3 regions of the Bacillus sp. NPDC093026 genome follow, and region 1 is predicted to be linked to each of the others. Evidence: riboswitches for the same ligand, from Rfam matches in the RefSeq annotation. Region 1 holds a riboswitch; each other region holds the start of a gene.
What was found. Region 1 has a riboswitch for thiamine pyrophosphate ahead of tenA (thiaminase II). Riboswitches for the same ligand answer to the same signal wherever they lie in the genome.
Positions count from the first base shown of each region.

Region 2: it holds a riboswitch for thiamine pyrophosphate, as region 1 does, so the genes downstream of both, thiC (phosphomethylpyrimidine synthase ThiC) here and tenA (thiaminase II) in region 1, are expected to answer to the same signal.
Region 3: it holds a riboswitch for thiamine pyrophosphate, as region 1 does, so the genes downstream of both, tenA (thiaminase II) here and tenA (thiaminase II) in region 1, are expected to answer to the same signal.

Region 1 covers NZ_JBIVPN010000001.1:687,703-698,706, forward strand. Annotated here, with positions in the region: gene ACIQCE_RS03515 (CotY/CotZ family spore coat protein) at 1-60, shown strand, start outside; gene ACIQCE_RS03520 (CotO family spore coat protein) at 101-640, opposite strand; gene fabI (enoyl-ACP reductase FabI) at 756-1,532, opposite strand; gene thiD (bifunctional hydroxymethylpyrimidine kinase/phosphomethylpyrimidine kinase) at 1,682-2,488, opposite strand; gene ACIQCE_RS03535 (thiazole biosynthesis adenylyltransferase ThiF) at 2,509-3,522, opposite strand; gene ACIQCE_RS03540 (thiazole synthase) at 3,519-4,286, opposite strand; gene thiS (sulfur carrier protein ThiS) at 4,291-4,494, opposite strand; gene thiO (glycine oxidase ThiO) at 4,491-5,603, opposite strand; gene tenI (thiazole tautomerase TenI) at 5,587-6,204, opposite strand; gene tenA (thiaminase II) at 6,179-6,889, opposite strand; TPP riboswitch at 6,970-7,079, opposite strand; gene ACIQCE_RS03565 (RluA family pseudouridine synthase) at 7,549-8,415, opposite strand; gene ACIQCE_RS03570 (NAD kinase) at 8,460-9,260, opposite strand; gene yjbM (GTP diphosphokinase) at 9,325-9,954, opposite strand; gene ACIQCE_RS03580 (UPF0738 family protein) at 9,988-10,353, opposite strand; gene ACIQCE_RS03585 (CYTH domain-containing protein) at 10,591-11,004, shown strand, end outside.
Region 2 covers NZ_JBIVPN010000005.1:73,509-84,512, reverse strand. Annotated here, with positions in the region: gene nadC (carboxylating nicotinate-nucleotide diphosphorylase) at 1-534, shown strand, start outside; gene nadA (quinolinate synthase NadA) at 521-1,630, shown strand; gene safA (SafA/ExsA family spore coat assembly protein) at 1,762-2,934, shown strand; gene ACIQCE_RS12365 (YhcN/YlaJ family sporulation lipoprotein) at 3,068-3,694, shown strand; TPP riboswitch at 3,969-4,077, shown strand; gene thiC (phosphomethylpyrimidine synthase ThiC) at 4,203-5,960, shown strand; gene ACIQCE_RS12355 (hypothetical protein) at 6,319-6,498, shown strand; gene ACIQCE_RS12350 (protein kinase family protein) at 6,535-7,179, opposite strand; gene ACIQCE_RS12345 (BofC C-terminal domain-containing protein) at 7,417-7,917, shown strand; gene ruvA (Holliday junction branch migration protein RuvA) at 8,068-8,670, shown strand; gene ruvB (Holliday junction branch migration DNA helicase RuvB) at 8,682-9,686, shown strand; gene ACIQCE_RS12330 (DUF2905 domain-containing protein) at 9,679-9,879, shown strand; gene queA (tRNA preQ1(34) S-adenosylmethionine ribosyltransferase-isomerase QueA) at 9,914-10,942, shown strand; gene tgt (tRNA guanosine(34) transglycosylase Tgt) at 10,973-11,004, shown strand, end outside.
Region 3 covers NZ_JBIVPN010000002.1:121,083-132,086, forward strand. Annotated here, with positions in the region: gene ACIQCE_RS05475 (NupC/NupG family nucleoside CNT transporter) at 1-329, shown strand, start outside; gene ACIQCE_RS05480 (pyrimidine-nucleoside phosphorylase) at 354-1,655, shown strand; gene ACIQCE_RS05485 (VanZ family protein) at 1,732-2,289, opposite strand; gene ACIQCE_RS05490 (hypothetical protein) at 2,367-2,711, opposite strand; gene ACIQCE_RS05495 (MarR family winged helix-turn-helix transcriptional regulator) at 2,918-3,355, shown strand; gene ACIQCE_RS05500 (nitroreductase family protein) at 3,378-4,007, shown strand; gene ACIQCE_RS05505 (putative quinol monooxygenase) at 4,032-4,325, shown strand; gene ACIQCE_RS05510 (immune inhibitor A domain-containing protein) at 4,514-6,895, shown strand; gene ACIQCE_RS05515 (ORF6C domain-containing protein) at 7,101-7,355, shown strand; gene ACIQCE_RS05520 (DUF1304 domain-containing protein) at 7,375-7,731, shown strand; gene ACIQCE_RS05525 (hypothetical protein) at 7,770-7,931, opposite strand; gene ACIQCE_RS05530 (type 1 glutamine amidotransferase domain-containing protein) at 8,188-8,841, shown strand; TPP riboswitch at 8,923-9,025, shown strand; gene tenA (thiaminase II) at 9,112-9,798, shown strand; gene ACIQCE_RS05540 (ECF transporter S component) at 9,795-10,394, shown strand; gene ACIQCE_RS05545 (ABC transporter ATP-binding protein) at 10,369-11,004, shown strand, end outside.

The DNA.
Region 1 (11,004 bases):
CTTGACTGCTTCTGCGCAATTGAGTGCTTAAATCCAAGACTCATCAACCGTAGTCATTAACAAAAAAAGTCCCCTTATGGGACTTTTTTGTGTTCCTTCTTTAAAATCCAAGCGGATGAATGGAAGAAATTTGATCAATCGTTAATTCAACCGGATTTCCTCCACCCGCTGTTCGAATGATCACTGTATCATCGTTCCTTTCCATCACAATACCTCTGTAAGTTTTCCCCTCCGCCTCAATCAGGCAAAGAGCTCTTGGCATATTATGAGGCAGACTGGTGAGAAAATCCACTTTCTCGTCAATGGTCATTTGACTTAGTGGTTTTTTTACTCTTTTTCTTCTCGGCTCTTCTTTTGTTTCATGAAAAACGGCTGCTGGCTGTTTTTCTGTTTCTTGTATAATGTCCGCTTCTTGATGAAGCGCTTTTGATTCGTCTTCCTTTTTCTTCTCTATCTCCTGGGTGACAGGTTCCTGCAAAATTTCTTCAATCGGCTCTTCACTGCTTTTTTTGTTGGTTGGCGGTTTTTCTGACTTCTTTCGTTTTCTGACAATATCCTGCATGACCGGCTTTGATTCATCATAGCTCGGCTGAACAATATACATGAGCGGCTTTTGATTCTCATCACCTTTATTTGACATGCGCATCCCTCCCGAATGATTCATTCCTTATATATATGAACCATAGTTTGAAATCAGAAGACAAATAAAAAAACAGCATACCTATGATTAGTATGCTGCAAGTCAATTCATTCAGTTATCGGGCAATAATATGAAAGCCTGAATCGACATGAAGATTTTCGCCTGTCATGCCTCTTGAAAGATCACTAAACAAAAATAAAGCCGTATCGCCAACTTCTTCTGGAGTGGTTGTGCGGCGAAGCGGTGCACGCTCCTCAATATCCTTTAAGATGGTATTAAAGCCGCTGATACCTTTTGCAGACAGTGTACGAATTGGACCAGCAGAGATACTGTTCACACGTATGCCTTCTGCCCCTAAATCAGCCGCTAAATATTTCACACTTGCTTCAAGTGCTGCTTTCGCTACACCCATCACGTTGTAGTTAGACACCACACGCTCTCCGCCTAGGTAAGTAAGTGTCACAATACTTCCACCTTCTGTCATCAATGGACGTGCAGCTTTTGCAACTGCTGTTAATGAATATGCACTAATGTTGTGCGCTAAAAGGAACCCTTCACGGTTCGTGTTTAGATATTCACCCACAAGCTCTTCTTTATTTGCAAATGCAATTGCATGGGCAACGCCGTGAATCACTTGTACTTTTTCTTTAATTGTTGCAAAACATGTTTCAATTTCTTCATCACTTGTGACGTCACAAGGAAGAATGATTGAATCATCACGCTCAAGTGTGCTCGCAAGTTCTTTGACAGATTCAGCAAGACGATCTCCCACATAAGTAAAAATTAAACGAGCACCTGCTTTGTGAAGAGAACGAGCAATTCCCCATGCGATACTGCGTTTATTAGCAACACCCATGACAACAATATTGCGGCCTTCTAAAGAAAAGTTCATATGTATTAAAGCCTCCTATTTTTCAAGACATAGTATTAGTACCTGATCATAATATTATCACAGATCACGCGCTATTGACAATTTCCGTTGAAAGAAAGTTTCATATTTATCAAAAAACCGTCCTCGGAAGTGAAGACGGTCAGAAATATTTATCCCTTGATTCGATTTTGTTTATAAGCGAAATGATTGGTTGGACCATGCCCAGCGCCAATATTTAAAGGAAATTTGATTGCCTCATGTACAAAGGTTTCCGCTGTTTCAAACGCTTCCCTCATCGAAAACCCTTTCGCTACTTCCGCTGTTAATGCTGCAGCAAACGTACAGCCGGTTCCATGTGTATGTGATGTATCAATATGCTCATTCGTCACTTCCATAAACCCTTTTCCATCATAAAGTAAGTCTGTAATTAGACCATCTCTAGGGTCGTGACCGCCTTTTATCACGATATATTCGGTTCCTAGCTGATGAAGACGTTCTGCTACCAGATACCGATCCTCCTTTGTCTGAATACGGATCCCCGTTAATACCTCCGCCTCAGGGAGATTAGGCGTAACCGCATAGCTGACAGGCAGTAAGTACTGTTTCAGTGCAGAGACAGCATCCTCATTCAATAAAGACGCTCCGCCTTTTGCAATCATCACTGGATCTACAATCAGTTTTAACTGATATTGAACAGTTTTTTCAGCAACGGCTTGAATCATGTCTGCACTCCACAGCATCCCTGTTTTGACAGCATCTGGCATTAAATCTGCTGCTACCGCATCTATTTGACTTTGTAATGCCGCTACCGAAAGTGGAAATATTCCGTGAACGCCTAGTGTATTTTGCGCTGTAACGGCTGTGATGGCAGACATTCCGTACACACCGAGCTCCTGAAAGGTTTTTAAATCTGCTTGAATCCCTGCCCCGCCGCCTGAATCTGAACCTGCGATCGTTAACGCTTTTTTGATTGTCATATCATCACATCCTTTTATTCCTAACCAATCCATTGATGATAAATCGTTCTTGCTTTGGCAATATCACTTGTTCCGTGTATAAGCGCTCTACCATCCTTGAACAGCACGAGCTTGAATTCATCCTTTTGACATGAAAGAAGATACGGATTTTCAAGCACATCCATCCCTGCTGCCTTTAACCGAAGAGCCACTTCGTTTAAAGGCGGCGGTGTTTGTGCGGCGTTGCGGATTTGCACTGTATTGCGGCCGCAAAGCACATCTGCCTTCGCTTGGCGATCATATGAAAGAAATGGATATGTGTGAAGTCCACAGCTTGGGCATTGTTCTTTCTTTAATGACAAAACGGAACGAATATCAGCACGTTCATTTGTCCATAAGTCAAAAGATCGTAATATCGGTGTAACTTGATGTCCAGTTAAATACTTTAGCGCATCAGCTACCTGATATGATGCCACTTGTTGCACAGCAGGACCAATAATACCTGCTGTATCACACGTCATACCTTGTGCAGGTAAATGCTCAAGCAAGCAGTGTAAACACGGCGTCTCACCAGGTATAACGGTAAAACTAACCCCATAACTCGCCACACATGCCCCGTAAAGAAAAGGAATTTCATGTTTGACAGCAGCATCATTCACAATCATCCGCACCTCAAAATTATCCGCTGCATCGATGACAATGGAAGCATCATAGATGAGTTCATCAATGTTTTGAGCTGTCACATCCATGACGAGCCCTTTCACCTTGACCTCACTGTTGACAAGCTTTAATCTCGATTCAGCAGCCACTGCCTTTGGCAGCCGATCTTGTACATCCTGTTCTGTATATAGCTGCTGGCGCTGAAGGTTGCTCCATTCTATATAATCTCTGTCCGCAATGATCACAGAGCCCACTCCAGCACGTACAAGCATTTCAGCACTTGCTGTCCCAAGTGCTCCCGCTCCAATAATAACTACTTTGGAAGCAAGAAGCCGCTTTTGACCTTCTTTGCCAATGGGTTGAAAGAGCTCTTGGCGTGAATAACGAGTGCTCAAAACGCTGGCATTCCTTCCTGCGGACTGCTTGCCGTACCATAGTTTTTCAATGGGATACGTCCTGCCTCGTAGCCTAGTCTCCCTGATTCAATCGCCAGCTTCATGGCTTTTGCCATTTTTACTGGATCCCTTGCTCCCGAGACAGCTGTATTGAGTAAAACACCGTCAGCTCCTAATTCCATGGCATAGGCAGCATCCTTCGGAGAACCAACACCAGCATCAATAATGACTGGAACCTTCGCTTGCTCGATAATAAATGAGAGGTTCAGAGGGTTTAGTAAGCCTTGACCTGACCCGATTGGAGAAGCACCTGGCATAATCGCATGTACACCCAGTTCTTCTAATTTTCTTGCAAGTACCACATCATCCGATGTATACGGCAAAACAATAAAGCCTTCTTCCAGTAACATTTCAGATGCTCTTAACGTCTCCACAGGGTCTGGAAGAAGAGATCTTGAACAGCCAATCACTTCCACCTTGATCATGTCACAAAGCCCTGATGCTTTCGCTAGACGAGCAATTCGCACCGCTTCTTCAGCAGTACTTGCGCCAGCTGTATTCGGAAGAAGCGTAAATCTTGAAAGATCGAGTTGCTCTAAAAAATTAGGCTGTGATGCTTCAAAAATATTCATTCTTCGCACAGCAAAGGTCAAAATTTCTGCTCCTGACACATCAACAGCTTCCTTTTGAACCTCAAATGATGGATATTTCCCTGTACCAAGTAATAGTCTTGATGTGAATGTTTTTCCGCCAATGTGTAGCATGATTTCATCCTCCTCCTACAAAGTGAACAATTTCAATCGTGTCATTTGGCTTGATTTCTTCTTTTTGAAAAGCTTCTTTATCAATAATTTCTTGGTTTTTCTCCACAATCACAACTCGGTTTTCAAGTTGATAGGCTGATAAGAGATCAAAAATCGTGCCGTTCTCTTTATCGAAATCAACAATTCTCCCATTCAATTGAATTTTCATACGAGCGATGCCTCCTTTCGGCCAATGCGAAATGCATGAAGCCAATCCTCTTTGACCTGTTGACCTAGTATGAGATTTCGAATAATCTCCCCAGTAATCGGCGCAAGCAGAATACCATTTCGGTAATGCCCTGTAGCAAATAGGATTCGATCGTCTTCTGGGTGCCTTCCAATATAGGGATGTTGGTCGCTTGTAGCAGGACGAAGCCCCGCCCAAAACTGATCAATTGGCATCTGCTTAACTGACGGCATGAGATCAGCTGCTTTTTGAATGACTGCTTCAATACCTCCAAGTGTTGGAACTGCATGCCAGTCATGTGGCTCCATCGTCGCGCCAATGACCAGTTTCCCGCTGTCTCTCTGAACTACATAACAATGGTCATGATAAATGGTGTGTTCAAGTGCTGGACCGTTATTCCATACAGACACACATTCTCCTTTCACTGGATAAAGAGAATGAGATAATCCTAGCTCTTCAAAAAAACGTCCAGACCATACGCCACTAGCCACAGTGAGGTGATCACATGTCCATGTGCCTTGCGTCGTTCTGACAATCAATGCATCTTGATGACGATTCACTTCAACTACTGCTGTATACTCTTTGACTTCCGCCCCATTTCGAACGGCCGCTTGAAAAAATGCACGACATACTGAATAAGGTTCAACATGTACATCATCCTCAATCAGACCTGCCCCAATGATTTTATCTGAAACTTGAGGCATCCGTTTTTTCACACTGCTGGCTTCAAGCCATTGAAACGTAGATAAATGCTGCATTCGGCAAAGAGCACGTTTTTCTTCCTCAGTAAATGCAAGTTTCATCATGCCGTCGCTTGATTTCCGAATGTCAATGCCCGATTCATGTTTTAAATCAATTTTTAATTTTTCGTATAGCGCTTGGCTTGCTCGACCAACCTCAAAGAATATATCCTCATAACCTTCTCCTTCAGCATGTGCACCAAGCATACCAGCTGCTGCGCTCGTTGTTTTCTTCCCTACCTCATACTCCTCGAATACAACAACCTGTTTGCCTGCTTTTGCAAGGTGATACGCTGCTGACATCCCTATGATTCCACCCCCAATAATTGCTACGTCATAATGCTTTTTCATAAGGATTCTCCTTTAGCTTTTCAGAAAAGATTTGCGCCATCATTTTGGGTTCTGCCTGCGTGAAAATACCAGACATGACAGCAATTCCTTTCAATCTTATACGCATCAATTCAGGGATTCGCTTTGGCGTGATGCCGCCAATGACCACCACAGGAATGGTCAGTGCTGAAGCCAGTTCTTCCGCAAGCTTCACGCCTCTTGCTTGTAGTCCCGGTTTACACGCTGTGTCATATACATGCCCAAACATCACATACTCTGCCCCTTCCTTCTCTGCTAGTTTCGCTTCTTCTAACGAATGAACAGACACGCCTGAATGAAGATGAGGAAATTTTTGTCTCAGCTCCTTTGGTGAAAAACTGTGTCCTGGGAGATGTACACGGTGAATATTCGTTAGAAGTGCGACGTCTACTCGGTCATTGATCACCATTTTCTCTTTGGATACCCCTACAGCAAGGAGCCGCTTCACGAGATGAACAAGCTCTCTGGCTGTTTTAGATCGTTCTCGTATATGAATAAAATCAACTTCTGGTTCGATTGCTTTTATTTGCTTCACTAGCTCTTCGGTGGAAAGCGTATCATTTGTCACTGCGTGGAGTTCCACTTGTACCAACCCCATCTAAGCATGCTGTATCCCATTTTTCCTTTTCATACGCCATCTCCCAGAACTGGTATTCATAATAGCTAGAGATCACAAAATTTTCTTTCATATTGGATCGCACATGTTCTGTTGCTTGTTCTGCAAGTTCATCGAAACGGTTAACCTGTTCAAAGACGAGCTCTTTAAACCAATCTCCTCCATATGTTAAAATCCATTCTTGATAAATTGGATGTTGTGGTGTGGTTTGTTTCAATTTTTCACCAACCTCGTAATATAACCAGTAGCACGGCAATAGCGCTGCTAGAACTTCTTCAAATCGTCCACTTTTAACAGATCGGTACATATGTGAGGTATATGCATAAGCAGTTGGAGAAGGCTTAAAATTAGCTAGTGCTTCTTCAGAAATATGAAGGAGCTCTGTAAACTTTCTATGCAGCGATAGTTCTGCTTCATAAGTGCCCTGTGCATGATACGCCATTCTGCCAGTGGTATGTAAGTCCTCACTCATAGCAGCTCCATATGATTGCACTTTTGCAAAATGGGTTAAGTAATACGAATCCTGCATGACGTAATAGGTGAAACGATCAAGTGAAAGCGTCCCATCCCCAATTCCTTTGACAAACGGGTGCGTAAAACTTCCATTCCACCATTTTGCTGCTGCCTCTTTACACTCCTCTGAAAATGTCATGTTCCTCTCCTCCTGTTTTTTATCATATAAAAAAGCCACTTTCCGCATGGAAAGTGGCTTGGAATTTGTAAAAAGCATAGTCAAATACCGCACCACTTCCCTACGCAGGTATGAACCTGTTCAGGTAATGAGGGTCTAAAAGTCTACACTTTTATCTCAGCCCTTTTGAAGGACTCCCCTAGTGGATCATTTATATGGTTTTGTTACTTCTATCTTAATCATGATTTGTTCATTGGTCAAGCGTTCATTGCAACTCTAACTGTACGTTAAAGTTCTGCCACATACACCTTGCAACCAGACACAAGCACTCGATCACCGCTTCTCAGCGTCGCGTCACCATGCGGCATTAAACTGGATACTTCTCTGCAAAAACGCATAAATACGAAATCTCCGATAAAAAGAAAATCCCTCAGCCACATTATAGTCAGATCATTGGCTACTACCAAGAGCTGATCACTCTCATAGACAAACTTGGATACGAACTGAAAAACCGTGGATAGAACAGGCAACTATCTTTGAAAAATCAATGATCTGCCCTTAGAAATCTGGCGTTCGAAAGATTCCAGTCATGAAAAAACTCCCCTAAGGCAAACAGATTTTTTCAGTTCATCTGTCTCCCTTTAGGAGAGCATATCATAGCAGGCTACCAGGTTTATTTTTTATAGGAGCAATGACTGCATGTCCCAAGGCAAAGGAGCCGAAAACGTCATTTGCTCACCTGTCATCGGATGAGGAAAGACAAGGGTTTCACTGTGCAATGCCTGCCGGTCCATTCGCTCTTTAGTACCGCCATAAAGTGTATCACCAATAAGGGGATGACCAATATATTGCATATGCACACGAATTTGATGCGTTCTTCCTGTTTCGAGTACAAGAGACACATCAGACATGTCCAGACCAGTATGTAACGCTTTTACTGTATAATGTGTGACTGCGTCCTGACCATTCTCATCCACCATTCGTTCAATGATACTGTCTCCTTTTCTTGCAATCCGCGCCCTGATCGTTCCTTGCTTCTTTGAAATGATGCCATGTGTAAATGCCCGATACGTACGCTTCACTTCCCCTTTTTTTTGCGCTTTTGATAAAAGACTATGTGCAAAGCGATGTTTGGCTACAAGCATGACACCAGACGTATCACGATCAAGGCGGTTCACCAAATGAACGGTCAGATGAATAGACTGCTGTGCATAATGATGTAGCAGTCCATTTGCAATACTGTTTTCAGGATGCTCTCTAGAAGGAATAGATGGAATAGACGGCTTTTTATTTAGCACGAGCACATGCTCATCTTCAAATAAAATATTAAGCGGAATGTCAACAGGCTTTAACCCTTCACTCACCTTTTCTTCAGGAAATATAATCGTGAGCGTGTCTCCCTCATTTAGTTCGTACCTGACGGTGACATGTTCTCCATTAATGAGCAAATCGCCGCCATCAAACTTAATATCTGTCAGCATTCTTTTCGATATACCGAGATCAATTAAATAGTCTTTTAAAAGCAGCCCCTTTTCTTTCAGTGAAATTGTTTTGGTTAGCTTAAAGTATTCCAGCGAGAACGACCTCTTTCTTATTCTCCTTTTCCAATAAAGGAATCTTGCACTCTTTTCCAAAAAGGAAACGGTCTAAAACGGGCAAAACGGACATTCTCATTAGCCACGCGGCATTGAATGGATTTGACGTCTTTATGTAGCAATGTCAAATGATCAATCGTTACCTGAAAATCCACATCATTAATTGGCTTAATGACACACGTGTGGTGGTCTGGCAAAATAAGCGGTGAACCCACTGTCCGGAAGACTCTGTTATTGATGGATGCCATTTCTGCAAGCTGAATGGCTCTAATGGATGGATGAATAATGGCTCCACCGAGCGCTTTATTATAAGCAGTACTTCCAGACGGCGTGGACAAGCAAAGACCATCTCCTCTAAATGTTTCAAAGAGCTGTCCTCTAATCTCAACATCCGCCACAAGTGTTCCTTCCATGCTTTTAATGGTACACTCATTCATTGCTAAATATTTCTCTTCTTGTCCGCCATCGTTGTACCTGACAATGACTTCAAGGATGGGATATTCAACAATATGATAAGGCGTTTTCGCAATAGCCAGTACAAGCTTTTCAATTTCACTTGGGACCCAGTCTGCATAAAAACCAAGATGCCCCGTATGCACACCGACAAAAGCTGTTTCATTTAGGCGGTTGCTGTAGCGGTGAAAAGCATATAAAAGGGTGCCGTCTCCCCCAACAGTAATGACAAGATCCGGTTCTTCTTCATTTAGTTCCATTCCAAAATCCAGTAAGTAAGTCTGAATTTTATTTTTGAGTGCATCAGATACAGAATTCCCTTTTGAAGAAACTGCAAATTTCATGAATTCTTCTCCTTTTTCACCTCGCTGCGATAAGAGGGCAGCAGCATATTTGATCAAGCACGACTCAGTGATCTGTTTTCTTTTTGCGCGAGAATGCCACCTGTGCTTCCTGAATCTCCCCTCTGATTTCAGACATCTCATCATCAAGAAGAGATGCTGCTTCAGAGGCCCTTTGCAACCGAAGCTTGACCTTCTCCGGTATATTCCCGCTATATTTATAATTAAGAGAATGCTCAATAGTCGCCCAAAAGTTCATGGCAAGTGTTCGTATTTGGATTTCGACCAGTAGCTGCTTCTCCCCATTAACCGTTTGCAGCGGGTATAAAACAACGAGATGATATGATCGGTATCCGCTTTCTTTATGTTCTGCAATATAGTCGCGTTTATCAACAACAACAAAATCTTTTCGTGACTGAAGCATTTTTTTCACGACTTGTATATCTTCTACAAACTGGCACATAATGCGAAGCCCTGCAATATCCTGCATCGTTTCGATTTCATGCATCGGAATGTTTTTGCGCTTTGCCTTTTCCAATATGCTAGCAACGGGCTTCACTCGGCCTGTCACAAATTCTACTGGTGAATGGTCATCCTCGAATTCATACAGCTTTCGAATGCCTTTTAGTTTCACTTTTAATTCTTCGACTGCTTGTTTATATGGTGCGAGGAATTGATCCCATTGTTTTTTGTCCATGAAATTTCCCCCAATTCCAAATACCTAATTATTTCAGAGGAATGTGTTTTTCACTTTCTCTTCCATATCTCCGTAATTGGCATTGTCTTTAATATTGTCAATTAAATAGTTTAATTCCTGATGAAGTTGAATAAGTTCTAGTGTTTTTTGTTCTGCTGTCAAATAGACAGGCATGTCACGATTCATTGCTTCTTTTAATGGAGCCCATATGTTCTCTCCTAAAATAAGATACGTAAAAGACTCCTCATTTTCAAGTATGTAAACGAACGCAAAGTGATCAGAATCAACAAGCATTTGTCCCGATGCCTTTGCTTTTTGAATATGCTCATCCGACTGGATCGCCAAAAACAGTCCGTCTTCTTTTAAAGTTGCTTCTATGATTTCAATTCTGTTTTGCATCATAATCTCCTTTACAACAAAGTACACCTTTATTTTATCATATCAAGTTCAATATTGATAAACCGAACTTTTTGAGAAAACATTGATTTTCTTTTGAATTCATTATTTTACTTCATCCATCATGAACATCAGCACATTTCAAACGATACAAAAACATTGTTAAAAATGAAATGTCACTTGCTATCACACTTCGTGTACAATAACTATATTTCCTCTAAATGAAAGGTTGATGTCAAAATGTCACAGGAAATTGAAATAGAACTAAAGCAATTATTAACGAAAGAAGAATTTGAACAACTAAAACAATACTTCCAATTGAAAGATGCAGATTTTCGCACCCAAACCAACTATTACTTTGATACACCCCAATTTGATATAAAATCTCATTTTGCTGCACTGAGAATCAGAGAAAAAAATGGTCATTGGGTCTTGACTTTAAAGGAACCGCACGAGGTCGGGTTACTGGAAACTCATCAAGAGATAGATCCCCCTCCTCAACTTGAAAACTTTAATATACCAGAAGGTGAAGTCGCTAAACGTTTGAAGGGTCTTAACATTCCAAAAGATCAGATTGTATATTTCGGTTCTCTTGAAACATCAAGAGCAGAAAAAATGATCAAAGAAGGCTTAATTGTTTTGGATCACAGCCGA
Region 2 (11,004 bases), on a different contig from region 1:
CTAACACATGAAGCGATTCAAAGATTAGATGATCCAGCCATTACGATTTGTGATACGAGAAAAACAACGCCTGGATTGCGCATGCTAGAGAAATATGCAGTGAAAGTAGGAGGCGGAAAGAATCATCGATTTGGCTTATCAGATGGTGTGATGATCAAAGATAACCATATTGCAGCATGCGGTTCGATCCGTGAAGCTGTAGAAAAAGCAAGAACTTATGCTGGTCATATGGTAAAAATAGAAGTGGAAATTGAAACAGAAACGCAACTAAAGGAAGCAATTGAAGCGAAAGCAGATGTCATTATGTTTGATAACTGTTTACCAGATCAAGTAAAACGGTTTAAACAAATGACGCCAGAGACGATCTTGACAGAGGCATCAGGAGGGATCACGTTAGACACCTTGCCAAACTACAGGCATACAGGCGTAGATCTCATTTCCCTTGGCTTTCTCACACATTCTGCACCGTCATTTGATTTCAGTATGAATATGGAATTTAGTCACAAAGGGGGATCAACTCATGTCCATGCTTGATTTGTTAACAAATCAAAACGAGACCATGATGCCGGATGAATATAAGCACCGCTCTTATGACGAGATGAAAAAGCGAGTGATAGAAATAAAACAAGCTTTTGGTGAAAAACTTTTTATTCCAGGCCATCATTATCAAAAGGACGAGGTGATTCAATTCGCAGATGCGACGGGAGATTCTTTGCAGCTTGCGCAAATAGCGGCTGATAATCATAAGGCGGAATACATCGTCTTCTGCGGCGTTCATTTTATGGCTGAAACGGCTGATATGCTGTCAAAGAAGAACCAACACGTGTTGTTACCTGATATGAGAGCGGGCTGCTCAATGGCGGATATGGCGAATATGAAACAGACCGACAGAGCATGGGAAAAGCTCACAGATTTGTTTGGTGATACGATTCTTCCACTTACTTATGTGAATTCAACGGCTGCTATCAAAGCATTTGTTGGCAAACATGGCGGTGCTACTGTCACCTCTTCAAATGCCAAAAATGTGCTAAAGTGGGCACTCACTCAAAAAGAACGGATTCTCTTCCTTCCTGACCAGCATTTAGGACGTAATACTGCCTTTGATTTAGGTATTCCTTTAGAGCAAATGGCTGTGTGGGACCAGATAGAAGAGAAGCTCATCACCGATCAGCCTCTTCACAACATCAAAATGATTTTATGGAAAGGTCACTGCTCAGTACACGAGAAGTTTACGATCAAGAATATAGAAGAAATGAGAAAAAGGGATCGTGACATTCAAATCCTCGTTCATCCGGAGTGTACGCATGAGGTGGTGAGAGCATCAGACTTTGCTGGTTCAACGAAATTTATTATTGATACAATTGAACAGGCTCCACCTGGAAGCAAATGGGCGATTGGTACTGAAATGAATTTGGTCAAGCGTATTATAGATCAACATCCAGACAAACAAATTGAATCACTGAACCCAGATATGTGTCCGTGTTTAACGATGAACCGCATTGATTTGCCTCATTTATTATGGTCATTGGAAAGCATTGAAAAGGGCGAGCCGGTCGGTTTGATTCAGGTCGAAGAAGAAATCACAAAAGAGGCATTGCATGCACTGAATCGAATGTTGACCATTAGATAATCAAGTTTCCCCTCCTACAAGAAAACAAGTTTTTATCATATTGGCTTGTAAATATGCATAAATTTATATTGAAACATATTGTACTTCTGACATAACCGATACGTTCACGTTTTGCATAGGAGGGGAAAACGTTGAAAATTCATATTGTGCAAAAAGGAGACTCCCTTTGGAAAATTTCTAAGAAATATGGAGTCGACTTTCAAGAATTGAAAAAACTAAATTCACAGCTCAGTAATCCAGATTTGATTATGCCTGGTATGAAAATTAAGATTCCATCTAGTGGTGTCCCTGTGAAAACAGATCAGCACAAAGCAAAAGAAATGCCAAAGCCTAAAGAACATCCGTATGTGAAAGAAAAGCCTAAGGATGTCGTTCAAGTTCAAGACACAACGCCTAAAGAAAAGCCAAATGAGCCGGTTCCGTATGTACCGCCAGTCCCAAAGATAGAACAGCCAGTTTTCCCGCAAGTAGATGTGAACTATTATCAGACCAATCTTTATCAACCATTCACGCCTCCTCCAAAAAAAGAACATCATGAGAAAAAAGATCACTATCATGAAAAGAAAGATGATGTTCATGAGAAAAAGGATCACAAGGACCATTTTCATCATGAACATAAAGAGCATGAAAAAGATGAGGTGGCTAAGGGATATGATCCGTTCATTCATATTCCACAACAAAAAGAGGAGGGGAAAAACATGGAACATAACAATGACCCAAATCTGCCTAATTTCCCGCAAATGCCGAATGTAGGAGGAGCGAATGTAGGGGGAATGGCTGAAAATAAAGATCATCACCAACATCATCATGAGCAGTATGATCCTTATTATGGTTATGGCAGTTATACGCCGCCTGCTATGTATCCATATCCACAGCAATTAGTACCTGCTTCACCTATTTTACCGGGTTCAGGATTTTGTTATCCCGTTCAACCGTATTATCATCATATGATGCCGTATCCTTACCATGCTCAGCCATACTATCCGGCATATCAAGCGCCAGCTTATTATGGAGAAAATTATGAACATCAAGTAAATGATGGACACCATTTGCATCATCATATGCATCCAAATGCAAATGCCAACATGAATCAAGGTTTTTATCCAAATGGACCAAATGAAGCGTATGGCAAGGAAGACTGTGGCTGTGATGATGGCATGAAGCAACAACATCATCAACCATGGATGGGATATTATCCAAACCCTGTTCCTTATGGACAAATGGGTGCATATCCGCAGCATCCCATGCAGCAAAATCCAAATCAATCTGTTTTCGCAAGACCAGAAGAAGACGAAGAAGATTAGTGAACAAAGGGACGATCTCAATCGTTCCTTTTTTAGTTTATAAATGCCAGCTTGTTTTTCTCCTCAACTGTGCATGCTAAAAAAGAGCCTGTTTTGCGCTCATGAGATTGAATTAGCACAGGGGGTTTTTCGTTTGAAACAAAAATGGCAAACAACGATCGCATTATTGCTTCTTCCCATTGGTTTAACTGCATGTGGTGCAAATGACAATGCGGGTGTAGATACACGCTATAATCAATCAGGTCAACCTGTTGGTTATCATTCAAATCAACAGTCGACAGAAAATCATCAAGATCATCAAGGACCAGTTTCCGAGCTCATGGAAGGCATGAGAGAAAATACAACGAATGTTGATAACCGTGCACGTCCTCAAACTCAAACAGATGATCAATCCAGAATGCCGCTCACTGGCGGAGATGGACGCTATAGTCATGGAGACATGAATTATCATCAACAAATGTCGTTCTCTGGATATGATAAACAAGAGAATGTTCAGCGTTCAAGAAAAATTGCAAACCGTGTCAATAAAATGAACCACGTGGCAGACTCACAAGTAATGGTAACAGATGAAAATGTGTATATTGCCATTAAATCGGATGGACGTCTCACATCAAAGGGAATATCCCAAATAGAAGAAGCAGCCAATCGCTATGCGGATGGAAGATCTGTACAAGTCTTCAAAGATGAAGGCGTATTTACACGTTTTCGTGACATGAGAAGAACTCAATTTGAAACAGGTCAAACAGGCATGACGCGATAACAAGTGTTAAAAATGAAAAGGCTAAAGACAAAGTGTTCATGACATTTTGTACTTTAGCCTTTTCATTAAAAACAAACCTTAACCCTTAAATAACAGTAAATTGGAGTAGTGGATTTTTGCCAATAATGGAGATTCACTTCATTATTGTCTAATTCATGACTTTTCTTGTAATGAGAAAGTGTTCTATTGAAATTGTGTATAGGAAATAGGAACTATTTTCCTGAATGTTCTTTTTTTCATTTTGCACCTATGCTACACTGATGTGGAAGTAAATAAAAGTAACTAGGGGTGCCCTTTCATAGGGCTGAGAGAGAAGTGAGGCTTCTTAACCCTTTGGACCTGATCTGGCTCGTACCAGCGTGGGGAAGTTGAAGATAATACATGAGTCATTGAAATGACATTCATGTTTGTTCTGACGACTAACCAGGTTCTAAACAAGAGCCTGGTTTTTTGCTGGTGCTGATTCAATCCTGTCCTTTTACTGATTAAGAGAAGGGGAGAACAGCAAATGAAACGAAAAACAATTTTACAGTCAAACCAACCATTTATGTCAAGCTTTGACGGCAGTAAAAAGGTATATGAGCAAGGCTCAAGACCTGACATTTTAGTGCCGAAAAGGGAAATTACACTCTCAAATACGGTGACTCAAACTGGTGAAACACAAAATGAACCACTTCGCGTCTATGATACAAGTGGACCATATACGGATGAAAACGTTGAGATTGATGTCACAAAGGGATTGAAACGAATGAGAGCGGCATGGATCGCAGAAAGAGAAGACACAGAATCTTACGAAGGGCGTATTGTGAAACCAGAAGATAATGGATATCGTCTCAAGGAAAATCAATTGAATATGGATAATACAAAATTTTCCCATTCACCGCTCCGGGCAAAAAAAGGTGCATGTGTGACACAAATGCATTATGCGAAAAAAGGGATCATCACCCCAGAAATGGAATTTATTGCGATTAGGGAGCAGTTAAGTCCAGAATTTGTGAGAGAGGAAGTGGCCAGCGGAAGAGCGGTCATTCCAGCAAATATCAACCATCCTGAAAGTGAGCCAATGATTATCGGCAAGAACTTTCATGTCAAAATTAATGCGAATATTGGGAATTCAGCGGTGACCTCTTCTATTGAAGAAGAGGTAGAGAAGATGACATGGGCCATTAGATGGGGAGCAGATACAATGATGGACTTATCTACTGGAAAGGACATTCATACAACGAGAGAATGGATTATTCGGAATTGCCCTGTCCCTGTAGGAACTGTCCCGATTTATCAGGCACTTGAAAAAGTCAACGGAGTGGCAGAAGATTTGACGTGGGAAGTGTACAGAGACACTTTAATTGAACAAGCAGAGCAGGGTGTAGACTACTTTACGATTCATGCAGGTGTGCTATTAAGGTATATTCCGTTAACAGTAGACAGGGTAACAGGTATTGTCTCAAGGGGCGGTGCCATTATGGCGAGGTGGTGTCTGGCCCATCATAAAGAAAACTTTCTATATACCCACTTTGAGGAAATCTGTGAAATCATGAAAACGTATGATATTGCATTTTCACTTGGAGATGGGCTGAGACCAGGATCGATTGCCGATGCGAATGATGAAGCCCAGTTTGCAGAGCTAAGAACTTTAGGAGAATTGACTGATATCGCATGGAAACATGACGTACAGGTCATGATTGAAGGACCGGGACATATCCCTATGGATAAAATAAAAGAGAATGTAGATTTGCAGATGGAGATTTGCAAAGAGGCACCTTTTTATACATTAGGACCGCTTACAACAGATATTGCCCCTGGATATGATCATATTACATCAGCAATCGGTGCCGCCATGATCGGCTGGTATGGAACGGCTATGCTATGTTATGTGACACCAAAAGAGCATTTAGGTCTTCCGAATAAAGAGGATGTGAGAGAGGGGGTTATCGCCTATAAAATTGCAGCACATGCAGCTGATTTAGCAAAAGGTCATCCTGCTGCTCAAAAACGTGATGATGCATTATCGAAGGCTAGGTTTGAATTTAGATGGCGAGATCAATTCCACCTTTCTCTTGATCCAGAACGAGCACTTGCATTTCATGATGAAACACTGCCGGCTGAAGGTGCTAAAACGGCTCATTTTTGCTCCATGTGTGGACCGAAATTTTGCAGCATGAAAATCTCTCATGACATCAGGCATCAATCCGATCAAGTACAAAAAGAGATGGAGAAGAAGGCAAAAGAATTTATCAGTCAAGGAAGTCAGATTTATCAACCATAAAAAAGAACCTCTCACTCGTTTGGTGCGAGGTTTTATAAAACGGATGAAAGCTCTTATGACTACATGAAAGAACGTCCTAAGTGCAATGACCATTCTATAAAGGCATCTACTAGATGAAACCACACTGCTTTATTTTCTTTAGACGGTGCTCGGTTTTTCTTCCGTTTCATGAAACACTTTTTAAACAATATACTACATTAAAGTCAGATGAGTGGCTGTTTTGCGAGAATTTAAACAAAATGTAAACATCTTGTGTTTAAAAGCAAAGAAGCAGGGGAAACGGTTTAAATAGAGAATGAATGAAAAGAGCTAATCCAATTCAATGAGCGATCAAGAAAAAGTGGAAGGTGATCTTATAATGAAAGTATTTAAGGTAACATTTCATATGAACAATGGGGAAGTGCTTGAGTTCGAGTTGAAACGACCAGCTACCTATGATGTGTATAAAAAAATCGAGGAAGCAAATCATTGGTTTAAGCTCAATGATGACATCATCAATCTATTAAATGTTAATAGTATTCATGTTGAAACAAAATAAAACACCAAAAGCCGCTCCTCATTCGAGTGGCTTTTGTTATGATAAGAAATCATTTCTCTTGGTCATTTGATGACGAAAGAACCAGTTCTTTTTATACAAATACGCAATCATTTCAAGCCATAGGCGCGGCGCTTTTTTTGGAAAAAAAGGTTTTTGATAGTAGGCGTAAGCGGCTTTTAAGTCATCCCATTGATGACATGTTTTCGTTTGTGTGAAGCGAGCGACATCAATTACACGGACGCGACCTTCTTTCGTTAAGATGAGATTACGTAAGTGAATATCTGAAGGGTTTAACCCTTTCTGACGCGCTTCTTCTAATGCTTCATCCACCTGTTCAATCATATGTTTCTTAATCGGAATCCCTTTTGTCAGGCATTCATAAAAAGTGTAGCCTTTAATATATTCCATTAAAATATACTGATCACCTGACTCATAAATCGCAGGGTAGTAGGGGGAACCGGAAAGTTTTTCGTAAATAGCTGCCTCTTTTTGGGCAATCTTTTGACAAGAAGGAAAAAAAACTTTCAGCGCCATCTTCTGGTCGTCTTTTTTGTATGAGAATACATAGGCACTTCTTCCTTTGCCGCACAGCTCAAGCTCTGTCGGTTTTGTGACAAGCTTATTAAAGCGGTTTTCTTCATGATACTGAATAGATTCGGCTAATCTTTTTGCTTCTGTCATGGATTTCACCTTCTTTGGTATCAGTTTATGCGGCTAAAAACGAATGATGAAAAAACAGAATCATTCAGCATAACGGTGTATTGTATAAAACATAACACTTACGAAAGAAGTGTACAATGAATTACTCTTAAAAGAACCAGTTCATTCGATTTGGTTAATGTATAGAAAAATGGGTCAAACTACATATGTCATGAATCGATCTCATGTTCTAAAGAGGTGTAAATATTGAAAGTGAATATGAAATGTTTTCTCACAGGACTCATAATGACAAGTATACTTTTCTTCGCAACGGATATGGAAGGAAAAGAACACTTGCAAAGGCAACCAAAAACAATGACCGTTCAGCTTGAAAAAGTATATTTAGACGGTGATGTGAGTATTGAAAGACATCAAACATCATTGGAAAAAAGAGAAACATTTTGGAAGCAATATAAAGGCTGGACATTGGTCGAACAAAGAGCAGATTTTGCCCTTTTTAGAAAACAAATGGATGATATCTCTCCTTTAAGTAAAGCGAACGGATATATCGGATTATCAGAAGGCGGTGTCATTTCAACGTTTCATGGAAGGCCAGATGTCTGGGCGGAGCCTGTTCATCTTTTTTTTCAAATTGATACGTCCCGTTTAGAAAGTCATGTTGAGGAGCAGTTGCAAAATGGCATTCCTTTTCGCACAAAAGATGAATTTGAGCATGTGCTTGAGGTGATGAAGCCTTATCGAAATGAAATCTCATATTAGAGAGGGAAAAACAGCTTGCTGATGTGAAGACCGCAAGCTGTTTTTCTTGGATCTTTTTCAAAAAGGTTTTGAGCGAACATATGTTAACTTTTATTGCGGTTTTCTCTTCGTTTTATGTTACAATGAAGAACAGTCAAAGAGGTGAAATCGGTGATAGAGTTTGTGAAAGGGACCATTGATTATGTATGCCCTCAATATGTTGTTATTGAAAACGGCGGCGTAGGATATCAAGTGTATACCCCAAACCCGTTTGTCTTTAAAGTGAAAAAACAAGAAACCATTTATACGTATCATTACATAAAGGAAGACGCTTTTTCGTTATATGGATTTTCGACAAGAGCAGAAAAAGCGTTGTTTACAAAATTGTTAAATGTGACAGGTATTGGACCAAAGGGTGCACTTGCGATTCTTGCTTCCGGAGATCCTGGATCTGTCATTTCAGCGATAGAACGTGAGGACGAAGCCTTCCTCATTAAATTCCCTGGCGTTGGCAAAAAAACAGCGCGACAGATCATTCTTGATCTCAAAGGGAAGCTTGCTGATGTGGTGCCGGAAATGATTGGCAACTTGTTTAACCACGAGGACCATATCAAGAGGGAGGAACAAACAGCACTAGATGAAGCACTTGAAGCCTTAGGTGTCCTTGGATATGGCGATCGTGAAATTAAAAAAGTCCTTCCATTATTGAAAGAAGAGAAGAATTTGACAACCGATCAATATGTAAAAAAAGCTTTACAAAAAATGTTGAAATAAGGTGATGTCTCATGGATGAACGGCTCGTCTCAACTGAAGCAGAAAACCATGAATCAGCCATTGAGCAAAGTCTGCGACCACAGACACTTAGCCAGTATATTGGTCAGCAAAAAGTAAAGGATAACCTCAGTGTATTTATCGAAGCTGCCCGAATGAGGCAGGAAACGCTAGATCACGTCCTTTTATACGGACCGCCTGGACTTGGGAAAACTACGCTTGCGTCTATCATTGCAAATGAAATGAATGTACAGTTGCGTACGACATCTGGACCTGCCATCGAGCGTCCTGGTGATTTGGCAGCCATCTTGACTTCACTTGAACCTGGTGACGTTCTTTTTATTGATGAAATACATCGTCTCCAGCGTTCCATAGAAGAAGTGCTGTATCCAGCGATGGAAGACTTCTGTCTAGACATCGTTATTGGAAAAGGAGATACAGCACGTTCTGTTCGGCTTGATTTACCACCATTTACACTTGTGGGCGCAACGACACGTGTCGGACTTTTAACTGCACCGCTTCGAGACAGGTTTGGCGTACATGCAAGATTGGAATACTATGAGCAAAGAGATTTAGCGCATATCGTTGCACGAACAGCAGAGTTATTTGATATCGGTATTGACATTCGCTCAGCTGAAGAGATTGCGAGACGTTCTAGGGGAACACCGAGGGTAGCCAATCGTTTGCTGAGAAGGGTCAGAGATTTTGCGCAGGTGCTTGGAAATCATGTCATCACACAGGACATTGCAGAAGATGCACTTGAACGTCTTCAAGTCGATCGCCTTGGGTTAGACCATATTGACCATAAGTTGCTTTTAAGTATGATTGAGAAGTTTAGAGGCGGTCCTGTTGGACTTGATACGATCTCAGCGACGATTGGAGAAGAATCACATACGATTGAGGATGTGTACGAACCGTATCTACTGCAAATTGGGTTCCTGCAAAGAACACCGAGAGGGCGGATCGTCACAAGAGAAGCGTATGAACACTTTCAAATGGAGGGTCCTGCTTGTGACTGAATTTCCTAAAATATTGATGATCTTAGGTGGCGTCCTTTTTGCCGCAGGTCTTATGTTTCAATTGGTTGGAAAGCTTCCCGGTGATATTTTTGTGAAAAAAGGGAATGTGACGTTCTTTTTTCCTGTTATTACGTGTATTGTCATTAGCATTGTGCTAACCATTTTATTGAATATATTTGGACGGATGAAATAACATTAACTAGTTAACTACAGAATAGGTGAAGGAAATGAAATTAGAACTATTTGATTTTGATTTACCAGAAAGATTGATTGCACAGGTCCCGCTTGAAAAGCGAGATGCATCAAGACTGATGGTATTAAATAAAGAAACAGGTGCGATCACACACGCAACATTTTCGCAGATTACTGATTATTTTCACAAGGGTGATTGTCTCGTCTTAAATAACACACGTGTGTTGCCTGCACGGCTGTTCGGTACAAAGGAAGATACAGGTGCAAAAGTGGAAGTTCTTCTGCTAACACAGGAGGAAGGGGATACATGGGAGACGCTTGTGAAACCAGCGAAACGTGTGAAAAAAGGAACAGTCATCACATTTGGTGATGGGCGTTTAAAAGCGGTTTGTACGGAGGAATTGGAACATGGCGGAAGAAAAGTCGAATTCCAGTATACAGGTATTTTTTATGAAGTGCTTGAATCGCTTGGAGAAATGCCACTTCCGCCTTATATTAAGGAGCAGCTTGACGATCGTGAACGCTATCAAACGGTATATTCTAAAGAGGTTGGTTCTGCGGCTGCACCTACTGCTGGTCTTCACTTTACAACAGAACTACTAGATGCTTTAAGAGCAAAGGGCGTCCATATCGCTTTTATCACCCTGCATGTAGGGCTTGGAACTTTTCGCCCAGTCAGTGCTGAGCACATTGAAGAACATGAAATGCATGCAGAGTTTTACGAGATGAATGAAGAAACGGCTGAAGTACTCAATCGAGTCCGCAAAGAAGGAGGCCGCATAATATCGGTTGGAACCACTTCGACAAGAACACTTGAAACCATTGCAAGTGCGCATGATGGTGTGTTTCACGCATCAAGCGGCTGGACATCTATCTTTATTTATCCTGGCTATACGTTTCGGGCAATCGACGGAATGATTACCAACTTCCATCTGCCGAAGTCCTCCTTAATTATGCTCGTCAGTGCGTTAGCTGGACGAGAGCATGTGTTGCATGCTTACAATGAAGCAGTGAAAGAGGAGTATCGATTCTTCAGTTTTGGCGATGCCATGCTGATTCAATAAAATCATACATCAAAGACAGGAGGGCTCATTTTGTCGCAAATACCGATACGTTATGAGTTCAT
Region 3 (11,004 bases), on a different contig from region 1:
TTGCACCATTTGCCTTCCTTGTAGGTGTGCCTTGGAACGAAGCGGTACAAGCAGGAAGTATTATGGCAACGAAAACGGTGTCTAACGAATTTGTTGCGATGCTTGCCCTATCTGGTGACGGTCTTCATTTTACAGCTCGCACAGAAGCAATCATTTCTGTATTTCTTGTGTCGTTTGCGAACTTCTCATCTATCGGTATTATTGCTGGAGCAGTCAAAGGCTTAAACGAAAAACAAGGGAATGTCGTGGCTCGCTTTGGATTAAAGTTGCTATTTGGTGCAACACTCGTCAGCTTCTTAACTGCAGGCGTTGTCGGCTTGATTTACTAATTTAAAAAAGGAATGGTGAAAACTATGAGAATGGTAGATATCATTGCGAAAAAACGTGACGGTAAAGAACTATCTTCAGAGGAAATTTCTTTCTTTGTCAAAGGTTATACGGACGGAACAATTCCTGACTACCAAGCAAGTGCCTTGGCGATGGCGATTTTCTTCCAAGATATGACGGATCAAGAGCGTGCAGATTTAACACTGGCCATGGCGAACTCGGGTGATACCATTGACCTTTCTGCCATTGAGGGTATTAAAGTCGACAAGCACTCTACAGGCGGTGTAGGCGATACAACAACACTTGTTCTTGCTCCACTTGTGGCTGCTCTTGACGTTCCGGTTGCAAAAATGTCTGGACGTGGCCTTGGTCATACTGGTGGAACAGTGGACAAGCTTGAAGCGGTGAAAGGCTTCCACGTAGAAATCACCAAAGATGAGTTCATTGAGCTGGTCAATCGTCATAAAGTAGCGGTTATTGGACAATCAGGCAACTTAACGCCTGCTGACAAAAAGCTATATGCACTTCGCGATGTTACTGGCACTGTTAATTCCATTCCGCTAATTGCAAGCTCTATCATGAGTAAGAAAATTGCAGCAGGTGCAGATGCCATTGTACTTGATGTGAAAACAGGTGCAGGTGCATTTATGAAAACACCGGAAGATTCTGAAAAACTTGCAAAAGCAATGGTTCGTATCGGAAATAACGTCGGCAGACAAACAATGGCTGTTATTTCTGACATGTCACAGCCGCTAGGTTTAGCGATTGGAAATGCATTAGAAGTGAAAGAAGCCATTGATACACTGCGCGGCGAAGGTCCAGAAGACTTAAACGAGCTTGTGCTCACTTTAGGAAGTCAAATGGTCGTTCTTGCGAAAAAAGCCGACACACTAGATGAAGCGAGAGAGAAGCTGATTGAAGTGATGAAGAACGGCAAAGCACTTGAGAAGTTCAAAGAATTCCTAGAGAACCAAGGTGGAGACAGCTCAATTGTTGACCATCCTGAGAAATTACCTCAAGCACCATATCAAATTGAAGTTCCTGCAAAAGAGTCTGGTGTTGTCGCTGAGATTGTTGCAGATGAGATCGGCGTTGCAGCGATGATTCTAGGAGCAGGTCGTGCAACAAAAGAGGACGATATCGACTTATCTGTCGGCATCATGTTGAACAAAAAAGTGGGAGATCGTGTAGAAAAAGGCGAATCGCTCGTGACACTACATGCGAATCGTGAAGACGTTGCAAATGTCATGGAGAAAATTTATGACAACATTCGCATCGCTGATAAAGCAGTTGCACCAACACTGATCCACACAGTCATTACAGAATAAAGGAAAAGGACAAAAGTGATTCGTCGCTTTTGTCCTTTTTTCTAAAAATATTAACATAAAATATTAACATAAAATATTAACATAGTGTTAAGTTGTACTTATCTAATAAATTCTTTGAATACTTATAAATTATGACTCCAATTAATGTACCTAAAGTATTTGTTATGATGTCATCAACATCAAAACTTCTATAATTGTAGCCTACAATCAAATCTAAAACAAATTGTATCAATTCAATGCTCAGGCTCACTAGGAAACCTATATAAATAACCTTTCGTAATTGATAAAATGAAAAAAGAATAGGCAGAATAAATCCAAGTGGTATGAATAGAATAACGTTTCCAATGATTTGTTTTATAAATGATGTCAGGCCTAATTCAAGTGTGACAATTATTGTTTTAAAAGGTATAAAATTATGAATAGTACCTAAATTGTCTTCTATCATGATTTCTATTAACTTCTTTTGATAAGGAAATGGAAAAAAAGTTAGTGAAACAAGACTAGCAATATATAAAGAAAACAATATATAGTATAGAAATAAGATTTTACTTATAGTACCGCGCATAAATTTATATACGAAGATCACTAAACTAATCCCACATATAATGAAATAGGGTAGAAAAGGATTTAACATATGAGACTCTCCTTGAATTTAAGATTATCAGTAACTCAGAGAACCTTTACCTATGATTCTCTTATAATTATAATTTTTCATATTTCGTAGCTATATGTATGCCCTTTTTCTACAGAATAGTCGGTATCTGTATATGGGGAACCTTTACTGGATTTTTCAAATCCTAGACGAGTAACTAACTGAGCATTACTCCACCAGTTCTTTTGTTCATATACATGAATGGTAAAATAGGTATCTCCACCCCAACTTGTCATGTTTATCTTTCCAGTTACTGAATTTTTAGTTGACTTGTATTTACCAATATATAATTGGTGGGTCATATCAAATTTGAAATCTTTAGTTGCTGCTTGAGCTACTAATGGAGTAATCATAATTAAACAAATCATAATAACAGTTAAAAACTTAAGAAAATTCTTTTTCAAAATTATCATCCTTTATTATATTTTAGCTTACTTTTACAATAATTTCATTTTATGGTAATAAAGTCAATGTTTTATTTATTTTGGCAGAGTTGATTCACTTTATGAATTAAATCTCTTGCAAACATTAATCAAAGGGTGTATATTAGTTGATAAGTCAATGATTGATATATCAAACAATTGATCTGAATAGAAATGAGGGGATGGCATTGACTGCATTTTGCTCTGAAGAAGCAGAGATATTATATCGTTTGCAGTGTGTAAACCGTATGATGGGCGTGAAGTTCGAAGCATGCACGGGCGTCAGCCAATCAAGACTGGAGTTGCTATCGCTGTTATTTCAAGCAGATGAAATCAGCCAATCAGATTTGCAGAAAAAAGTAAATATTGATAGTGCGGCTGTGACTCGTCATTTGAAACAGCTTGAAACAAAAGGAATGGTTACACGCAGAAGAAAACCGGAGGATAACCGCGTAACGCTTGTTCGTCTTACAGAAGAAGGAAGAGCAAGAATCGCATCCTCTAAAAAAGAAAAAGAACGATTTATCTCAGAAATGCTTGAAAATGTAAGTGTTGAAGAACGAAAGCTTCTCACTAATGTGCTCACCCGTATACAGCAAAATATAGATAAGATTCAAACCACCTAAAGGAGTGTTACACATGGCTACAATTTTAAAAACAAATGATTTTATGGATATCATGAAAGGGCGTCGTTCAATCCGCAACTACGACCCATCTGTGAAAATTAGCAAAGAAGAAATGACGGAGATCTTAGAAGAGGCAACAACTGCTCCATCATCAGTAAATGCACAACCATGGCGTTTCATGGTCATTGACAGCCCAGAAGGAAAAGAAAAGCTTGCACCACTTGCAAAATTCAACCAAACACAAGTAGCAACATCAGCAGCAGTCATTGCTGTATTTGTAGACATGAAAAACAACGAATACTTAGAAGAAATTTATTCAAAAGCAGTAGAACATGGCTATATGCCGCAAGAAGTGAAAGAAAGACAAATTGCCGCATTAACTGCACATTTTGACAATCTTCCAGAGCAAGTGAATCGTGAAACCATTTTGATTGACGGTGGTATTGTGTCAATGCAGCTTATGCTTGTTGCTCGTGCTCATGGCTACGATACAAATCCAATTGGCGGTTATGACAAAGAAGTCATCGCTGAAACATTTGGCTGGGATAAAGAACGTTATATACCAGTGATGCTGATATCAATTGGTAAAGCAGCTGACGAAGGTTATGCGTCTTATCGGTTACCAATCGATCGTATTGCAGAGTGGAAATAATAATTGTTTAAAGGAGACGAATAAATGATAATTATTCATGCAGGGATGACCATTCATCCAGAAAAAGAAAACGTATTTTTAGAAGAAATCAACGCGCTCATTAAAGCCTCACAAGCCGAAGAAGGCAACGTATCCTACAAACTGTTCAAGGATACGGAAAAAGAAAATGCCTTTTTAATGGTGGAAGTGTGGAAAGATGAAGCAGCGGTTCAGAGCCATAATGCAAGTACACATTTCCAAGGCTTTGTGGCAAAAGCAAAACAATTTTTAGCAGCCCCACTTGATGTCGTCTCATTCAAAGGAGAGCAGCTTTCATAAAAGTACACAAACACCCTAGACGGTCATCGTCTAGGGTTCTTCTATTTTCTACAGCATTTTCACTCAATGATATTCATGCATTGTGCATGTTCCACAAAATTCCTGAAAGTAAAATATTTTTCGACTTAAGTATATTGGAATATGCTAGAATTAGATATTATTTATTACCAAATTAGGGAGGAACCCATATGAAAAAAGGAAAATGGACGAGCATAGCACTAACAGCTGTCCTCAGTTTAGGTACATTGACAGCTTTCAGCACCCCTCTATCTGCCCACACATCAGAAAAGTCAACATCCTCAGATGGCGGTCATTATTCAGGCATTCCATTCGACGCAAGTGTAGTGAATGAAGACCGCCTCATCAAAGCCTTAAAAAAACAAGGGAAAATCAAAAAGAATGCAAATGAGGTTGAAACTCAACAGGCGTTAAAAAACTATCTAAAGAAAAAAGAAGAAGCTGCCATGAAACAAAATGCAAGTAACTTAACAGAAGAGCCTGAGTTCCTGAAAGAATACAAACAAGAAGTACATAATAAACTAGCAAAAAAGAAAAAACTGAAGAAGCATAAAGGAATAGAGAGCAATGAGCTCAAACCAGTCCAAAAGGAAAAGTATAAAGGCGAAGTTCGCAATGATAAAGTGTTGGTTTTATTAGTAGATTTTAAAGATTATAAGCATAATAGCATCAAAAAAGAAGAAACAGATATGTTTTATGAAAATTATGATCAACAACACTATCAAAATATGCTTTTTGGAAAAAATGGCTACATTGGTCCAGACGGTAAACGCAAAGTTTCCATGAAGCAATATTATGAAAAACAATCTGGCGGCAGTTACACGTTGAGTGGAACAGTTGCTGGATGGTACACAGCCAAGCATGAAGCAGCCTATTACGGTGGAAATACGCCTGAAGAAGGAGGCAGTGATGGAAGACCGCGTGAATTGGTGAAAGAAGCCCTTGAAGTTGCTGCAAAAGATCCGAATATTGATCTAAGTGATTATGACCAATGGGATCGCTATGATATTGATGGAGATGGCGTCTATAATGAGCCAGACGGCATCATTGATCATCTCATGGTTGTTCACGCTGGTGTAGGTGAGGAAGCAGGTGGTGGGCAACTCGGTGATGACGCAATTTGGTCGCATCGCTGGTCACTTGGTGATGTTTTTGAAATTCCAGACACTGAATCTGAAGTCGGTCAAGGCGGCAAATTAGGCGGTTTAGATTATACAATTGAGCCTGAAGATGGCGCTGCAGGTGTCTTCGCACATGAATTTGGGCATGATCTTGGTCTACCTGACGAGTATGATACACAATACACAGGCAGAGGAGAACCCGTTTCCTACTGGTCGATTATGTCGAGTGGTAGCTGGGCAGGTAAAGTGCCTGGTACGGAACCAACAGGCTTTAGTCCATATGCGAAAGAAATGCTCCAAAGCTTGCATGGTGGAAACTGGCTTTCTGGTCGAACAATTGATGGCAAAACATTAAAGAAAAGCAAAACAGTGTTGATTGATGAAGCAGCAACAAAAGGCACTAATCATGATACTGTTCGAGTAGATTTACCAGATAAAGAGATTGTCGTCACAAAGCCCGCCCAAGGAGAATACTCCTATTATAGCGGTACGGGTGACAATCTGAATGCGACAATGACGACAACAAGCATTGACTTGACGAAGGGCAACAAAGCAGAGCTTAAATTTAAAGCTTGGTACGATATTGAAGAAGATTATGATTACGCCTATGTAGAGGTACGTGAAGCTGGAACAGATCAATGGAAAACCATTGCTGGAAATATTACAAATGATCAAAATACAGCAGGTGCAAATGAAGGCAATGGCATAGATGGCAAATCGGATGGCTGGGTAGATGCGACCTTTGACTTATCTGCCTATGCAGGGAAAAAGATTGATCTGCAATTCCGCTACACAACCGATGCGGGTTATTCGCTACCAGGTTTACTAGTGGATGATCTCAAAGTAACAGCAGATGGAACTGAAGTATGGTCAGATGATGCCGAGGGAAAATCTACTTTTTCATTTAATGGATTCTCGCAGTCTAACGGAAAGCAATATACAAAACAATATTATTTACTAGAGTGGCGCTCCTATGCCGATGTAGATAAAGGGTTGAAGCATATCAAACGTGGAGCGAGCCTTATGAGCTATAATAATGGTTTACTCGTGTGGTACGTAGACCAATCTTATAGCGATAACTGGGTGGGGAAACATCCAGGAAACGGTTTCCTTGGTGTGGTAGATGCTGATCAGCAGGTATTGAAATGGAGTGACGGCTCAATCGGAGCCACAGGCTTCCAAGTACATGATGCAGCATTTTCTCTTAATCCAAGTACAAAGCTGAATATTGATTATACAGCGACAACAGGACTGACGTTGGAAGATCGCTATATTCGTCCAACTCGTACATTTAGCGATAAAAAGAATTACGTCAATTCAAATAATCCAGATGCTGGACGTGATGTACCGACATTTGGTGTTTCCTTTAAAGTCATTGGACAAAGTAAAGATCGCTCCGTTGGGAAGGTATTAATTTCTAAAAATAATTAAATAGAAAGCCGGATTCTACAATGAATCTGGCTTTTTTATATAGCATCAAAAGGAATTTCTGCTTTTATGATTTGTTTTTATCGAATATATGTTCTGATTTGTTTTGATATCCGAATGAAATCATTATATAATAGAGACTGGAAGGTTTTTCTTTCAATTAGGACTCTTTTAGCTGTTAAAAAACAGGAAAGGATGAGCGTTATCAATGAGTTGTGTCACTGACAAGCAATTAAAAGTGATTCGAGGGACGATGCAGACTTTTTGCAGCCATTTGGAGTATGATGGGCATGGTAAGCTTCATATTAATACCATCATGGCTTTTCTTAAAAAGGAATTCGGTGTAAAGAAAATGAAAGATATTCCACAAAGTCGTTTTAGTGAGGCTTTAGATTTGATACAAGACTTTGATTTATACACCGATAAAATAAAAATTCATGATCGTCTACAAGAAAGGAGTTAACTAATTGAATGTTTTGGCCATGATTTTAGTGGGTATTGTAGCTTTTGAACATATTGTCATCATGTTATTGGAAATGTTTTTTATGCAATCAAACATGGCAAAGAGGTCTTTTCGGTTACCTGAACATTTACAAGGAGACCCAAATGTGAAAGTGATGTTTGCCAATCAAGGTCTGTATAATGGTTTTCTTGCTGCAGGACTCATTTGGGGGCTTATTCTCGGATCAAATCCAGTCGGATATATGATTCAGTTATTCTTCGTCATTTGTGTAGTAATGGCTTCTTTGTTTGGGGGCTTTACATCCAATAAAATGATTATTGTGAAACAAGGATTACCAGCTATATTGGCATTAGCTACGCTCTTATATGTCATGTAATCTTGATCATAAAAAAATGCCGCCACATTGGGCGGCATTTACTTTCGAAGGCTAATTAATCGAACAACTGATGTCAGACAGATAGCAAGGGCAACAGCCAAAATAATTTTTCCGAACAGGACTGTTGTTAATTTCATTAAAAATACGGCCAATATGATACAGATTGTGATGATGATCATCACAATCGAATAGGTTTTCATCTCGTTTTCCACTCCTTTGAAAGTCTCTTCTAGGGTAATAGGTTCTTCATGCATTTTTTCATAATCATATGACTCAATGACAATTTTACATGAAAATCCCTTTCAATAGAATATGATCTATTGATTAGATATCATTTTATGTAAAATATTTTAGAAAATCGGGTATATTTAAAGACTTTATCCCAAATCTAATTGTTTGATATTTAATTGTACAAAATATAAAATGGTCACATGATGAATGGAAAGGATGATTAAATTGAGTAAGAAAGTTTTATTAGTATCGACAAGCAGCAAGGAAATGAACGGACATCCAACTGGTTTATGGTTAGAAGAATTAGCTGAACCATTTCATATTTTTAAAGAAAATGAGCTAGATGTACAAATTGTCTCCATTCAAGGCGGCACTGTACCGATTGATAAAAACTCAATCCCAGATGGTATTCCAGCAAAATATCAAGATGTGTATGAATTACTTCAAGACACAACAGCTTTAACAGATGTCAACCCAGCTGATTATGATGGCATCTTTTTTGCAGGAGGACATGGACCGATGATCGACTTCGCTTCCAATTCACTAGTAGCCGATGCGATCTTGGCTATTTCAGAGAAAAATGGTGTAGTCGGTGCCGTTTGCCACGGGGTTTCTGCCTTCGTTGATGTAAAAGGTCAAGATGGTCAACCATTTATCGCTGGTAAGAGAATAACAGGCTTTACGAACGAAGAAGAAGATGCCGTTCAGCTCACTTCAAAGGTTCCATTCTTATTGGAAACGAAGCTTCGTGAGCAAGGTGCAAAGTTTGAAAAAGGTGAAGCATTTGCGCCGTTTGCGATTGTAGACGGACAAATCATTACGGGACAAAATCCAGGATCAAGTGAAGAAACAGCACGTCTTTTTGTCAAAACCATCTAATATACAGATCAAAACATTGAATTAAGAAAGGCGGTTGACAGCCATTCGCCACAAGTGTAGAGTAAAGATAATTAAATGACAAAAGTCCACTAGGGGAGTCATGTATGACTGAGACAAGAGAAATCTTGGACCCTTTGAACCTGATCTAGTTCATACTAGCGGAGGGAAGTGGAGCTGGACCTTGTCTTATTCATGATTGAATCGATAAGAAGGCCGCTCCATTTGGGGTGGCTTTTTCATTTATTCAACTGAAGAAGAGGAGGCTTTTTTATGACATTTTCAACGCAATTAAGGAAAGAAGCAGAGCCATTATTTGAAGCCATTTATCAACATCCGTTTGTCAGGGGACTGGCAGCAGGAAAGCTTGAAAAGGAACAGATCATTCATTACGTCAAACAAGATGCAGAATACTTAAATGCATTTATTAAAATTTATGCGGCAGCGATCAGCAGGTGTACAGACAGAGAGGACATTGCCTTTTTCCATCAGCAGATGGCTTTTGTACTAGATAGTGAGACACATCCTCATCAAAACCTATGCCGAGTGGCAGGTGTGGAATATGATGATTTGCAAGGTTCTCCTTTGGCGCCAAGTGCTCATCACTATATCCACCACATGCTGCAAGTTGCTCAAGAAGGTACACTTGGAGAAATAATCGCCGTCCTGCTTCCATGTCCTTGGACATATTGGGAAATAGGTAAGCGGCTGATCTCAGACGTTCAACCTAAACCAACTCATCCATTTTATGAATGGATTACGTTCTATGGAGGGCTAACCGATTCAGTAACAGTAGAGCTCTGCAAACGGCTTGATCAGTGGGCAGAAGAAGCAAGTAAAAAAGAGAAAGAAAAAATGAAACAGCATTTTTTCTTAAGCTGCCAGCTTGAGTATAAATTCTGGGAAATGGCGTTCACTGTGGAAAAGTGGCCAGTCCAACTGGAGGTGCATTCATCATGACGTGGAAGATGAAAGAAGTCGTCCTTGCTGTGATTCTATCTGTTGTGTGCGGTGTGATCTACTTAGGATGGTCCACTCTTTATTTACCGATTACAGCACTTGTTGGTCCAGCAGGCGGCAATATCATGTTTGGTATTTGGGTGATCGCTAGCCCAATCGTTGCTTACATTATACAAAAGCCAGGCGCTGCTCTCATTGCAGAAACTGCAGCTGCTGCAGTGGAATTACTAACAGGCAGTCATTTCGGATTGTCTGCGCTATTGATAGGTGTATGCCAAGGACTTGGGGCAGAAATCGCTTTTGCTCTTTTTGGCTACAAACGATATCACATGTGGATTCTCATGCTGTCTGGTGCCTTTGCGGCTGTGGGAGCCATGGCTTACAGTCTTATCGCCAATGGATTTGGTTATTACACGCCTCAAGTTTTACTCATGACACTTGTGACTCAAATCATCAGCGGCACGATACTTGGAGGATGTTTAGCAAAAGTTGTAGTGGATGCATTATCCAAGACCGGTGTACTGAATCAATACGCGATCATGAAGGAAAAACGAAACAAGGGTGAACAGCATGGATTCATTTCTCGCGTGCAGTAAACTCACTGTCCGTTTTTATGAGCAGTCAAAGCCCGTCCTTCAGCAGGTTTCCCTTTCTATTCAGAAGGGGGAAAAGGTGCTTATTTTAGGACCGAGCGGCTGCGGGAAATCCACACTGATTTCTGTACTTGCTGGGATCATACCAGAACATATGGAAGCAGATATTCAGGGAGAAGTTATTTTAAGAAAGCATACAGGTGTCATGTTTCAAGACCCTGATACTCAGTTTTGTATGCACCGGGTCAATGAAGAAATTGCATTTAGCTTAGAGAACCGTTCCGTACCTCGTGAAGAGATGGATGACATCATTCAGCATCTCATGCAAAAAGTACAACTAAATGTCGATCCGCATACAGACATTCAAACATTGTCTGGCGGCATGAAACAGCGTTTGGCTCTTGCTTGCTTACTAGCTTTAGAGCCAGAGGTACTGTTCTTTGATGAACCAACTGCACAGCTCGATCCAGCAGGGCGAATGGAGGTATTTCAACTGCTTCAGAACCTTGCAACTGATCAAGATCAGACCATGATTTTTGTTGAACATGTGTTAGATGGTGTCATCGAATGGATGGATCGAGTTATCTTATTAGATCATCAAGGTCATATTTTA